2 regions of the Paraburkholderia sp. A3BS-1L genome follow, and region 1 is predicted to be linked to the other one. Evidence: riboswitches for the same ligand, from Rfam matches in the RefSeq annotation. Region 1 holds a riboswitch; the other holds the start of a gene.
What was found. A riboswitch is a leader RNA that binds a small molecule or an ion and turns the genes downstream of it on or off. The one in region 1 is predicted to bind glycine.
Positions count from the first base shown of each region.

Region 1 (6,875 bases):
GCGTTGCGCATCAGGTCGAGTTCCTTCTCGGCCTCCACGCTCTGGTCGTAGATGCCCTCGTGCGGGAGTGTGCCTTCCGTGTGCAGCCGTGCCAGCGGATGCGGCACGTCGTTCACGTGCGCCTGCACCTCCGCCACGAGCGCTTTCACGCCCGGATCGGCGTTGGTGCGCTCGCTCGTCTGCAGCGCGGGCGCCGCGCAGAAGTTCATGGCCGCATGGGCGAGATTCGCCGCGCCCGGACCAGCAAGTCCCATGCCGAACAGCCAGGCCGTGACGAATGCCCGCGCGTGTCGGCCCGATGCACCGTTCGTGGCCCGCGTGGCTTGTGTTGCCGCCGGGGCATGCCCGGTCAAGGCCGTTCCCACCTTCCGCGCCATGCGCGACTCCCTGGTTCAAGGCTGACAGGTGTGTGATGTTAACGGTTTGGCGCGAGTTTGCGGGGGCAAATGTGCGGCGAGCAAAAACCGCCGCGGCTCCTCGCGGAGCGTGCGGCGGCTGCTGGTGTTGCATTGACTGAGCGATCGGGCGCGTTTTATTCGCCCTGGCCGGCGTTTTCGCTCGCATATTCGCTGATCGGCACGCACGAGCAGAACAGGTTGCGGTCGCCGTAGACGTTGTCGGCGCGGCCAACCGGCGGCCAGTACTTGCGCGCGACGAGCGACGCCACCGGATAGGCTGCCTGCTCGCGCGAGTAGCCGTGCTGCCACTCGTTGGCGACCACGACCGCTGCCGTATGCGGCGCGTGACGCAGCGGGTTGTCTTCCTTGTCCGCGCGGCCCTCTTCCACGGCGCGGATTTCCTCGCGGATTGCAACCATGGCGTCGATGAAGCGGTCGAGCTCTTCCTTCGACTCCGACTCGGTCGGCTCGACCATCAGCGTGCCCGGCACCGGGAAGCTCATGGTGGGCGCGTGGAAGCCGTAGTCCATCAGGCGCTTGGCGACGTCGTCCACGGTGATGCCGCTCGAATCCTTGACGGGGCGCAGATCGAGAATGCACTCGTGCGCGACCAGGCCGCCCGGGCCGCTGTAGAGCACCGGATAGTGCGGCGCGAGCTTCTTCGCGACGTAGTTCGCGTTGAGGATCGCCATTTCCGTTGCGGCGGTGAGGTTGGTCGCGCCCATCATCGCGATGTACATCCACGAGATCGGCAGGATCGAGGCCGAGCCGTAGGGCGCCGCGCTCACCGCGCCGATGCCGTTGCCCTGGTCGGTCGAGCGCTTGTAGCCCGAGGAAAGCTGGTTCGGCAGGAATTGCGCGAGGTGCGCGCCCACCGCCACTGGACCGACGCCGGGTCCGCCGCCGCCGTGCGGAATGCAGAAGGTCTTGTGCAGGTTCAGGTGCGAGACGTCGCCGCCGAACTGGCCGGGGGCCGCGAGGCCCACCATCGCGTTCATGTTCGCGCCGTCCACGTAGACCTGGCCGCCGTGCGCGTGCACGATCTCGCAGACTTCGCGCACGTTGCCTTCGAACACGCCGTGCGTCGACGGATACGTGATCATGATCGCCGCGAGCTTCGCAGCGTGCTGTTCGGCCTTGGCCTTGAGGTCGGCGAGATCGATGTTGCCCTGGGCGTCGCACGCGACCACCACGACCTGCATGCCGGCCATCTGCGCCGAAGCCGGATTGGTGCCGTGCGCCGAAGCGGGAATCAGGCAGACGTTGCGATGGCCTTCGCCGCGCGAAGCGTGGTACGCGTGGATGATGAGCAGGCCCGCGTACTCGCCCTGCGAGCCTGCGTTCGGCTGCAGCGAGACGGCGGCGTAGCCCGTGGCCGCCACCAGCATCTGCTCGAGCTGATCGACCATCTCGCGATAGCCGACGGTCTGCTCGGTGGGCGCGAACGGGTGGATGCGGCCGAACTCGGGCCACGTGACCGGCAGCATCTCCGAGGTGGCGTTGAGCTTCATCGTGCACGAGCCGAGCGGGATCATCGAGCGGTCGAGCGCGAGGTCCTTATCGGCGAGGCTGCGCAAATAGCGCAGCATTTCCGTTTCCGAATGATGGCAGTTGAAGATCGGATGCGTGAGGTACGTGCTCTCGCGCACGAGCGCGGCCGGGAACGTGGCCGCTTCCTGCGCCGCGAGTTGTGCGTCGAGCGCATCGACCGAGGGCGCTTCGTTTGTGAACGCGGCTTGCGCGAACACGGCGAGCAGATCGGCCAGATCGCCGCGCGTGGTGGTTTCGTCGACGGAAATGCCCACGCGCGTCTCGCTCACGCGGCGCAGGTTCATGCCGCGCGCGAGCGCCGCGTCGTGCAGCGCCTGGGTGCGCGCGCCTGCTTCGAACGTGAGCGTGTCGAAGAACGATTCGTTCACGAGCGTGTAGCCCAGTTGCTTGGCACCCGCCGCCAGAATGGCCGCGACGCGGTTCACGCGCTGCGCGATGCGTTTGAGGCCCTGCGGGCCGTGATAGACCGCGTACATGCTCGCCATGATCGCGAGCAGGGCCTGCGCCGTGCAGACGTTCGAAGTGGCCTTTTCACGGCGAATGTGTTGCTCGCGCGTTTGCAGCGCGAGGCGCAGCGCCGGGTTGCCCTGGGCGTCGACGGTCACGCCGACGAGACGGCCCGGCATCTGGCGCTTGAATTCGTCCTTCACCGCGAGATAGGCCGCGTGCGGGCCGCCGAAGCCCATCGGCACGCCAAAGCGCTGCGAGTTGCCCACGGCCACATCGGCGCCCCATTCGCCCGGCGGCGCGAGCACGGTGAGCGCGAGCAGGTCGGCGGCGGCGATGACCGAGCCGCCGGCTGCGTGGACGGCGGCGGCGAGTTCGCGGTAGTCGCGCACATCGCCGTTCACGCCAGGATACTGGAGCAGCACGCCGAACGCGCCTGCTTGCGCCGCCTCGGCGGCGGGACCGACCTTCACCTCGACGCCGATCGGCTTCGCACGCGTCTTCACCACTTCGATGGTTTGCGGCAGCACGTCGTCGGCGACGAAGAACACGTTCGACTTCGACTTGCCCACGCGCTGCACGAGCGTCATCGCTTCGGCGGCGGCGGTGGCCTCGTCGAGCAGCGACGCGTTCGAGATCGCGAGGCCCGTCAAGTCGACGATCATTTGCTGGAAGTTCAGCAGGGCTTCGAGGCGGCCCTGCGAGATTTCCGGCTGGTACGGCGTGTAGGCCGTGTACCAGGCCGGGTTTTCGAGCACGTTGCGCAGGATCACGGCCGGCGTGTGCGTGTCGTAGTAGCCCTGCCCGATATAGGAGCGGAACACCTGGTTCTTGTCCGCGAGCGCGCGCAGCGCGGCAAGCGCTTCGGCTTCCGAGCGCGGCTGCGAGAACGGCCCGAGCGGCAGCGTCTCGTTGCGGCGGATCTTCGCCGGAATCACCGCATCGATCAGCGCGGCGCGCGAGGCGAAGCCGAGCGCGTCGAGCATCGCCTGCTGGTCGGCCGAATCGGGGCCGATGTGGCGGGCGGCGAAAGCGTCATGCGCTTCGAGCGCAGCAAGCGAGAGCGGGGAGTTCATCAGACGATCCGGGTGTTCGAGCTTCATGGGGGTTCCGGGTTTTACTACCGGCACGGGCGGCGCGGGTTGAAGTGCGCGCCGTCCGCGCCGTTACGGTTAAGACAGGGTTGCCTGCTGAATGGCCGATCAGGCGCCGATGGCCTTTTCGTACGCAGCAGCGTCGATCAGCGCGTCGAGCTTGGCGTCGGCGGCCGGCTTGATCTTGAAGAGCCATGACTCGTACGGGGCGCCGTTCACCTGGTCCGGGGTGTCGACCAGCGCCGAGTTCGATTCGATGATCTCACCCGCGACCGGTGCGTAGATGTCCGAGGCGGCCTTGACCGACTCGATCACGGCAACCGCGTCGCCGGCGGTGACGGCGCGGCCCGCATCAGGCAGTTCGAGGAAGACGATGTCGCCGAGGGCTTCCTGCGCGTGGTCGGTGATGCCGACGGTCAGCGTGCCGTCGGCTTCGGTGCGGATCCATTCGTGCGATTCGGTGTATTTCAGATCGGCCGGGATGCTCATGGTTGCTCCAGTGCGTGGTTCGTTATGGCTTGAAAGAGGGGGGGCGTGCGTGGCGCGGATCCTCGCGGATCGCCTTGGCTCAAGCGGCGAGCACCTTGCCGTTGCGCACGAAGGGCAGTTTTACCACGCTTGCGGGCAGGGCCTTATCGCGGATCAACACCTGCACGACGTCGCCCGGCTGCACGCCCTGGGGCACGCGCGCGAAGGCGATCGATTCCTGCATCGTCGGCGAGAAGGTGCCGCTCGTGATTTCACCTTCGCCCTGCGGCGTGACGACTTTCTGGTGCGCGCGCAGCACACCGCCGGCCTTGCCGTTTTCCTTTTGCAGGATCAGGCCGACGAAGGCCATGCGCGAGCCGTTGGCTTCGAGCACGGGGCGGCCGACGAAGTCGCGCGGCTCCTTCATGTCGACGGTCCAGGCAAGGCCCGCGTCGAGCGGCGAGACGGTGTCGTCCATGTCCTGGCCGTAGAGATTCATGCCCGCTTCGAGGCGCAGCGTGTCGCGCGCGCCGAGGCCGCAGGGCTTCACGCCCTGGCGCTGCAGGGCATCCCAGAACTCGCCCACGGCGGCGGCGGGCAGCACGACTTCGAAGCCGTCCTCACCGGTGTAACCGGTGCGAGCGATCATCAATTCGCCGAACGGCGAGGCTTCGATCTTCGCGGCGTTGAAGGGCTTGAGCAGTTCGGTGGCGCTGCGCGAGGCGGGCGCGACTTGCCAGACCTTTTCGCGTGCGTTCGGGCCCTGCACGGCGACGATCGCGAGATCGCGGCGCGGCGTGACGGTGAGGCCGAAGCCGCCTTCGGCGTTGAGCTTCTCGAACCAGGCGATGTCTTTTTCGGCGGTGCCCGCGTTGACCACGGTGCGGAACGTATCTTCAGCAAAGTAATAGACGATCAGGTCGTCGATCACGCCGCCTTCGGGGTTCAGCATGCACGAGTAGAGCGCCTTGCCCGGCGTGACGAGCTTGGCCACGTTGTTGGCGAGCGCGCGGGCGAAGAACTCGCGCGTCTTCGCGCCCGAGAAGTCGACGACGCACATGTGCGAGACGTCGAACATGCCGGCATCGGTGCGCACGGCGCGATGCTCGTCGATCTGCGAGCCGTAGTTGACGGGCATGTCCCAGCCGCCGAAGTCGACCATGCGGGCATTGAGCGCGCGATGCGAGTCGTTCAGCGGGGTGCGTTTGAGTTCGGTCATGGGGCCTCAGGCGGTCACGAAAAATCGCGCGAAAACGAAAAAGGCCATGCAGGAAACGCCACAGGCCCAATGCCTGGGGTCGGTTCTTGCATGGCCCCTCTGTCCTCGATACCTGAGAGATTGCGCCGTGCTTGATGGTGCTCGATGGCGCGCGCCCCTTCGGTGGGCAGCCTGAACGCCAGGAGTTACGATCCTCCGCCGCCGTTCTACTACCGCTCTCCAGAGTTGCGGATTCGAAATTCACGCGCTGCGCTGGAAGGCGAGCGGGCGATTCGAAGGTCCGGCGCGCACGGTCCTTTTGCCTGAGAGTTTGTGGGTTGCCCCTTCGGCGGCGCCGCGCATTGCACCCGCTCGATGGCAGGGTGCGACAAACGGCGCGCTCTCCCGGCGCGCGCAGCGATTGTGCGCGACGCTTGGGCGGTGTGTCAATGCGGAAAAAATCGGGGCAGGCGGCGCGCGGCTGGCTGCACAGCGCGTCGCCTGAGGTGCCGGGTTACTCACCGATCGCGCGCGCCGCCGTATCCAGCTCCTGGTTCAGCACGTGTTGCTCGTCGGCGGAGATGCCGCCGCCGTGCTGGCTGGCCATGTCGTGCGCTTCGCCGCGGATCGTGTCGAGGCGGTGATGGAGCGCAGCCCCCTGGGGCGGCGGATAGTAGCCCTGATTCACGCGCATATCGATGCGGCGGCCCAGATTGTCGAGGCGTCCGTCGATCTGATGCAGGCGCTCCACGGCCACATCATGCGGGCTCGGGCCGGGATTCGGGGCCACCACCACGGTGGGGCGCGGGGCGGACTGGTTGACCACGCACGCAGCGAGCGTCGAGATGAGCGCGCCGGCGGCGGCGTAGCGGATGGCACGGTTCAAACGGGTCATTGAGACTCTCCTTGTTTGCAGCTTCTCGTCGTCGTTGCTGCATTTTTTTGCGTCGTACGTCCGCAAACGTGCCGCGCGCGCCGCCCGATGACCCGGGTGCGGCGCGCACTTGTAACGATTTGTTCAGACCTTTCAGCCGCGTCGGTGAAATGCAAGCTGCGAGGCGGGCGGCTCAAGCTGCACGCGTGAACGCAATCGTGCGGCCTTCGGCAGCGCTTTGCGTGGCGATCTCGATGATGCTCATCACGTCAATGGCATCCTGCGGGCTCACCGGGAATGGCTCGCCATCGCGGATCGCGGCCGCGAGCGCGCGATAGAGATCGGCGTAATTGCCGGCGGCGTTGGGCGCGGTGCGCTCGGCTTCCGTGCCATCGTCGGCCAGTGTGTGCAGGCGGCCCGCTTCGTTGCCTTCGCCGAAACCGGGCTGGCCCGGACGCAGCCCCGCCTTCAATTGATCTTCCTGCGTATCGAGCCCGTTCTTCAGGTAGCTGCCGCGCGTGCCATGAATCACGAAGCGCGGCGCGAACGCGGCCAGCGCGCTCGCGTGGAGCACGGCGTCATGGCCGGGGTAGCGCAGCATGAGATGCGCGTAGTCGGGCGCGCTGGCATTGTCGCGGCGCGCGTGGACGAACGCCGTGACTGCCTCGGGCGCACCGAACAGCGCGAGCGCCTGGTCGATCAGATGCGGCCCGAGGTCGTAGAGCAGGCCGCCGCCGCGCGTGGCGTCCTCGCGCCAGCGCTGGCGCACCTGCGGGCGGAAGCGGTCGAAATGCGATTCGAAGTGCGTGACGCGCCCCAGCGCGCCGTTCGCGAGCAGCTCGCGC
Region 1 covers NZ_CP120442.1:3,204,216-3,211,090, reverse strand. The annotation lists gene P5W99_RS14735 (alginate lyase family protein) at 1-254, opposite strand, end outside; gene gcvP (aminomethyl-transferring glycine dehydrogenase) at 533-3,499, opposite strand; gene gcvH (glycine cleavage system protein GcvH) at 3,599-3,979, opposite strand; gene gcvT (glycine cleavage system aminomethyltransferase GcvT) at 4,059-5,177, opposite strand; glycine riboswitch at 5,267-5,410, opposite strand; glycine riboswitch at 5,459-5,574, opposite strand; gene P5W99_RS14715 (hypothetical protein) at 5,671-6,042, opposite strand; gene P5W99_RS14710 (oxidoreductase) at 6,224-6,875, opposite strand, start outside.

Region 2 (6,875 bases), on a different replicon from region 1:
GCTGCCGACGTAGATCACGCGATCCGCCGTGTCGAGGCTCTTCAAGGCCGGATGCGGCGTGCCGGAGAAGGTGTTCTCGCTCTCGTAGTCGTCTTCGATGATGACGAAGTCGTGCTGCTGGGCGAGCTCGAGCAGCGCGCGGCGGCGCTCGATGGGCATGGTGGCTGTGGTCGGGCACTGGTGGCTCGGCGTCACGAACACGTAATCGCAGCGCGCGAGCGAGTCGGCGAGGCGCACCGGATCGATCCCTTCGGCGTCTATCGGCAGTTCGAGCAGATTCGCCTTGCGGTTCACGAAGATGTTGCGGGCATCGGGATATCCCGGATTCTCGAAGCCGACCGTGGTGTTTTTCCCGAACAGCAAATCGGCGACGAGGTAGAGCGCCTGCTGGCAGCCATTCGTAATGATGATTTCGTCGGGCATCGCGAACACGCCGCGCCGCGGCAGCACACGGGTGCGGATCTGCTGGATCAACGACTCGTCGTCGCGTTCGATCAGGTCGGGCGCCCAGTTGCGGATCTCCATGATCGATAGCGCCTTCAGGCAGCACTCGCGCCAGTCGTTGGTGGGAAACAGCGATTGATCGAACTGCCCGTAAATGAACGGATATGCATAGTTCTGCCAATTGGCGGGTTTGACGATGTTGCGCTGGGCCGAGGGCGGGCGCTGGATGCGCGATTTCCAGACCGGTGCGAAGGGCGACGCCGCGCCATGCGGCTCGGCCGCGACGGCTTGATCCGCGCGCTGCTGCTCCCGCTGCTGCACGCGCTCCTGAGCCTGCTTTTGCACCGTCACGCCGTGCAGGCCTTCCAGCATGGCGGGGTTGACGAAGTGGCCGCTGCGCTCGCGCGAGACCAGATAGCCTTCCTCGACGAGCATCTGATAGGCGAGCACGACAGTGTTGCGGGCGACGCCAAGCTGCTCGGCCAGTTCGCGGCTCGACGGCAGCGCGGCGTCGGGCGGCAGTTGTCCGTCGAGGATGGAGGCCACCAGCATCTCGCGAATCTGGTGCTGCAGACTTGTTTTCGACTCCGGTGACCGTCGGAACTGCTGGGCCCAAAGGGCGGACGGGGTGCGGGTCGGCATGCTTGCTCCTGTGATGGGTGAGGGCGGTGAGAGGGCGGTGAAAGTCCGAAAGTTCGATCGCCGGTTTGCAAAGCCGATAAATCGACCTGACATTCGGCCATTATCGGCCCACAATATTCAATAGGGGCCTCCCGAGTCGATTAGGTGAATTTCGGAGCGACGGTTCGCGATGAACCTGCCTCACCGGCCTTCGGGAGAACCCTCACGGGTGCGGGCGAGCGCTTGCCGCTGCTGCGACGCAGCGCGAGCGCAGAACGGCGAGCGGGCGCGCGGTTTGCGCACGCCGTCCGAATCATCGAAGGAATCCATGGTGCCAGGCTCATCTGGCACTGGCTCCATCGGATCTTCCCGCGTGGTACTACCCGCCGTTTTATTGATTGAGAATCCTTGGTTCAACGGGCGAGACGCTAACAACAAGCGTGGTGAAACATAAAAGCGTTCCGCGGCGAGCTCATTGCATTTCAACTTGAGGAGACGGCGGTGAAAGCCTTACCCAGACTGACGAAAATGATGAAGCATCCCGTCGACTCGCCAATCGAGCCGGTGATCAAGATACGCCGCGGCCACGGCAAGTTCAATTCCTGGTGGCTGACGACCGCCGTTCTCGCGATCTGCGTCGTGCTTTGGCAGGCGGTATCGAAAGCAGGCATTTTTCCGTCCTTTGCGCTCCCTTCGCCGGTGGCGGTGTGGCAAGCCTTCGTCGACATCATCCATAACGGCTACGGCGGACAGTCGCTCATCAGCGACATCCTGGTTAGTTGCTTGCGCATCGTTGTGGGTTTTGTCGGCGCGATTGTGATCGGCGTTCCCGTTGGCCTGCTGATGTCGCGAAACAAGATCGTATTCGACATCATCGACCCGCTGCTGCAGTTCATCCGGCCGGTTCCGCCGCTTGCCTATATCCCGCTGCTGGTGGTGTGGTTCGGCATCGGCGAATTGCCCAAGGCCATTCTCATTCTGGTCGGCACCATTCCGGTCATCATCATCGGCACCATGTCGGGCGTGAAAAGCACGCCGGCGCTGCGCATCTCGGTGGCGCGCACGCTCGGCGCGACCAACGCGCAAATCTTCCGCAAGGTCGTGCTGCCCTCGGCCATGCCGGAAATCTTCACCGCGATGCGTGTGGGCATCGGCGTGGCGTGGACCTGTCTCGTGGCCGCGGAACTGATCGCGGCGAGCAGCGGGCTGGGTTGGCTCGTGCAGTTCGCAGGACAAGCCTTGCAGGTTGCCATCGTGATCGTCGGCATCGTGATCATCGGGTTGATCGGGTATGCCATGGAGCTGGCGATTCGCAAGATCGAAAACATAGTCGTTCCCTGGCGCGGACATAACTGATCGGGTCATCCGAGGAGACGAAAAATGAAAAAGATGCAATGGATCTTTGGCGTGAGCGCGGCCCTGCTTGCCAGCAGCTGCCTGGTGCCCGGCGCGGCTTACTCGCAGGGCAAGCCCGAAGTCATCATCGGCTACGAGGACAACGGCGCCGATCCGTACATGGTGTCGATGGCCGAGCATCTGTTCGAAAAGCATATGAACGCCAATGTCGAGTACAAGCTCTTCAGCTCGGGCCCGGCAGCCATGAGCGCGCTGGCGTCGAACAGCCTCACGTTCATGTGCGGGCTTGGCGTGCCGCCGCTCGTCACCGCCATCGCCCAGGGCTTGCCGATGGCCATCGTGTACAACCAGGAGCGCTATACCAATGCGGCCGGCATCGTGGTCAAGCCCGATAGCGGCATCCACGACGTGGCGGGGCTCAAAGGCAAGAAGATCGCGATCGTGGCCGGCTCGCAGGCTTCCTTCGAACTGGCGACCTTCCTGGCGCAAGCGCACGTGCCGTATGAGTCGGTCACGCAGGTCAACATGGCGCCGCCGCAGATGCGCACCTCGTGGGTGACCGGCGCGATCGACGCGGCGATCGTCTGGGATCCGGTCTTCAGCGCGCTGCGCGCAGCCGGCGGCAAGGCCATCAAGACCGACGGCGACCTGCCGCGCGAAGCTTCCAGCTACAACGTGTGCATCGCCAACGCGGAATGGGCGAAAGCGCATCCGGACCTGGTGACCGGCTTCGTCAAGGCGCTCGACGCGGGCTATCAGGTGACGATGAAGAATCGCGACCAGGCGATCGCCGAGATGGCGAAGGCCACCGGCGTGACCGTGCCGGTTGCGACGAGCGAGCTCGCCGGTTACGAGCTCTTTTCCGGTGCCGACCAGACCACGCCCAAGGTGATGGGCCTCGACGCCGGCGTCAAAACCTCCGCGACGTACCAGACGCTGGTGAATACCGCCAAGGTGCTCAACCAGATCGGGCGTATCCCGTCGGTGCCGGCGAACTTCGACGCGAACGTCGCGCCGCAGTATTCGAAAGCGTTGGCGCATTGACTCATTCGCGCATTGATCCATTGACGGTCTGACCGTCGAACAGGAGACGAACTTGAACATCGTCATCGATTCCCTGTACAAGACTTTCGGCGCCACCACGGCACTGGAAAACATCAATCTGCAGTTCCGGGGCGGCGAATTCATCACCGTGCTCGGCTCTTCCGGCTGCGGAAAGACGACCTTGCTGCACCTGCTCGCCGGTCTGACGTCGCCCTCGCGGGGCAACATCTATATCGATGGCGAGGTCAAGGAACAGCCCGGCGCCGACCGTGTCGTGGTGTTCCAGCAGGCCGGCTTGTTTCCGTGGCTCAGCGTGGAAGAAAACATCGAGTTCGGTCCTTCGCTGCACGGGGTTCCCAAAGAGCAACGGCGCAAGGATTCCGCGGAGATCCTGCGCATCATCGGCCTGGAATCGTTCGCCAAACATAAGCCCTACGAGTTGTCGGGCGGCATGCAGCAGCGCGTGGCGATCGCGCGGGCGCTCGTCATGAAGCCGAAGGTGCTGCTGATGGACGAGCCCTTCGGCGCACTCGATGCGCAGACGCGCCATTCCATGCAGACGTTCTTGACCGAGCTATGGGAGAAGCTTCATTGCACGATCGTGTTCATCACCCATGACATCGACGAAGCGATCTTTCTCGGCACGCGGCTCGTGGTGCTTTCGGCGCGTCCTGGGCGGGTGGCACTCGACGTGCCCATCGAGCTGGACCGCCCGCGCACGCCGGAGGTCGCGTTCGAGCCGCATTTTCTGGAATTGAAGAAGACGGCGATGGGCATTCTCGCGCATTGATTCTTGCGCATTGATGCATGCGCTCCCCGAGCGCGGCGGTCAACGGCCCATGAGCAGCGTGCCAGCGAAAAATCGCTTGCAAGCGCAATAACGGCCCGCTATCGTTGCGCTGTTCGACACGCTGCAGCGGGAGAGACCGTCACTGCGAAAGCACCTGACGGCGCCGACGGAGCAACCGCCCCGGAAACTCTCAGGCACAAGGACCCTGCAGCAAGAACATCTGGAGAGCGGCGCGAACGCGCCCACCGAAGGAGATTTCCGCGCCGGCGCGTCCAGCGCCGGCGCGGAAAGAAACTCTCAGGTACATGGACAGATGGGGCACAGGTGTCGGAAACGACAAGTGCTCAATCTAATCTGGACCATGTCATGTCACGAATCGCCATTATTGGCGCCGGGATTACCGGCGTCACGACCGCTTACGCCCTCGCCAAGCGCGGTTTTCGCGTTACCGTGCTCGAACGCCATCGCTATAGCGCGATGGAGACTTCGTTCGCGAACGGCGGCCAACTCTCCGCATGCAACGCCGAAGTCTGGAACAGCGCCGCCACCGTTCTCAAAGGCCTGCGCTGGATGCTCACGCGCGACGCGCCGCTGCTCGTAAACCCGCTGCCGGGCTGGCACAAATATTCGTGGATGGCCGAGTTCCTGCGGCAGATTCCGAACTATCGGGCAAACACGCTCGAAACCGTGCGCCTTGCCATCGCGGCCCGCGAACACCTGTTCGAGACCGCGCGCAAGGAGGGGATCGAATTCGACCTGGAACAGCGCGGCATCCTGCACATCTTCCGGGACCGCAAGAGCTTCGACGCTTCATCGAAGGTCAACGCCATCTTGACCGAAGGCGGTCTCGACCGCAGGCCGGTGACCGCAGCCGAGATCCGCCAGATCGAGCCCACGCTGGAGGGCGCGTTTTACGGCGGCTTCTTCACGCCCTCCGATTCGACCGGCGACATCCACAAGTTCACGCGCGGCCTGACGCAAGCGTGCGTGCGGCACGGCGTGGAGTTTCGCCACGACACGCAGATCACGGCGATCCGGCGCGATTCGGACGGTGTCTTTACGGTATCGGCGACGCAGCAGGGCGCCGCTCACCACGCGAGGTTCGAGCGCATCGTCGTTTGCGCGGGCGTCAACAGCCGCGCATTCGCGTCGATGCTGGGCGACCGCGTGAACGTGTATCCGGTGAAGGGCTATTCGATCACCGTATGCCTCGACGACGAGACGAGCCAGCGTGCGGCGCCATGGGTCAGCCTGCTCGACGAGAGCGCCAAGATCGTCACAAGCCGGCTGGGCGCCGAGCGCTTCCGCGTGGCCGGCACGGCCGAGATCAACGGCCTTAACCGGGACATTCGCGCCGACCGCGTCGCGCCGCTCGTCGAGTGGACGCGGCGCCTGTTCCCGCAGGTCAGCACCTCGCGCGTGATCCCGTGGGCCGGACTGCGGCCCATGTTGCCGAGCATGCTGCCGAAGGTCGGCCGGGGACGCATGCCGGGCGTGTTCTACAACACCGGGCACGGGCACCTCGGCTGGACGTTGTCGGCGGCAACGGCGGAGAACGTCGCCGCGCTGATCGAGGGCATGGCGGGCAGTGCCCAGGGCGTTCGCTTGGCGACCGCCTGAGCGTCGCGGCATCGTCGCTTGACTTGACCGCAGCACCTCATGGCCGCCCGCGCAAGCACGCGGGCGGCGCGGCTATTTGCGGCGCGCGGGCGGCTTTTCGTCCGCGTGCTGGTCCGCGTGTTCATGCACCCAGACTTCGTGCAGGTCCACCATGAAGGCCTGCAAAATCGAAGGTACGGCAGAGGCCCGGCGCGTCGCCGCGCAAAAGGGCGACTGCATGCCGAACTGCTCCGGGCCGATGCGCCGCATCTCGTCGCGCTCGACCCAGCGCGCCGCGTAGTGATTTGGAAGGAATCCTATATATGCGCCCGAGAGAATCAGGATCGCCTGCGCCTCGACGTTGTCGACGGTCGCCGCAGCCTTGCTCGCACTCAGCATCTTCAGGTCGTGCTGCTGCAGGTAGCCGCGCGCGGCGATGCGGCTCGTGGCAATGGCTTCGATCTGAATGCCGTTTTCCCGTGCCCCGGCAAAGAGCGGATTGCCCTTGCCGCAATAGAGCCCATCGGGCTCGAGATAGAGCTCGGTGTAGGCGAGCCCCGGCACGTGAATCGGGAAGTGGCCGATCGCGACGTGGAGCCGGCCGTCGAGCACGCGCTCTTCGAGTTCCGCCGGCGTGCCGACGTAGACGTCGACATGCACGTCGTCGCCCCGCGAGACGAACTTCTGCAAGGCCCGCGGCAGCGGCGAGGCGAGGTCCGTCACCGTGTTGTCGATGATGCCCAGATAGAGCCTGCCGGCGATATGTTGCTTGAGCGCGTCCGTGTCCATGCAGAACGCCTCGACGGCCACCTGCAGTCGCTGGGCCGCCTCATAGGTGGCAAGACCGTGCTCGGTCAGGCGGAAGCCGCCGCGGCCGCGCTCGCACAGCTTGAGACCGAGGCGCGTTTCCAGCGTGGTCATCTGCTCGCTGATGGTCGACTGGCTCACGTTCAGGGTCGCCTGGGCCGCGGAGAAGCCGCCGCAGCGCACGACATGCATGAAAACCCTGAGCAGTTTGAGA
Region 2 covers NZ_CP120443.1:1,386,903-1,393,777, reverse strand. The annotation lists gene P5W99_RS21490 (PLP-dependent aminotransferase family protein) at 1-1,086, opposite strand, end outside; gene P5W99_RS21485 (ABC transporter permease) at 1,594-2,421, shown strand; gene P5W99_RS21480 (taurine ABC transporter substrate-binding protein) at 2,446-3,465, shown strand; gene P5W99_RS21475 (ABC transporter ATP-binding protein) at 3,518-4,255, shown strand; glycine riboswitch at 4,372-4,471, shown strand; gene P5W99_RS21470 (D-amino acid dehydrogenase) at 4,622-5,875, shown strand; gene P5W99_RS21465 (LysR family transcriptional regulator) at 5,948-6,875, opposite strand, start outside.
Region 2: it holds a riboswitch for glycine, as region 1 does, so the genes downstream of both, P5W99_RS21470 (D-amino acid dehydrogenase) here and gcvT (glycine cleavage system aminomethyltransferase GcvT) in region 1, are expected to answer to the same signal.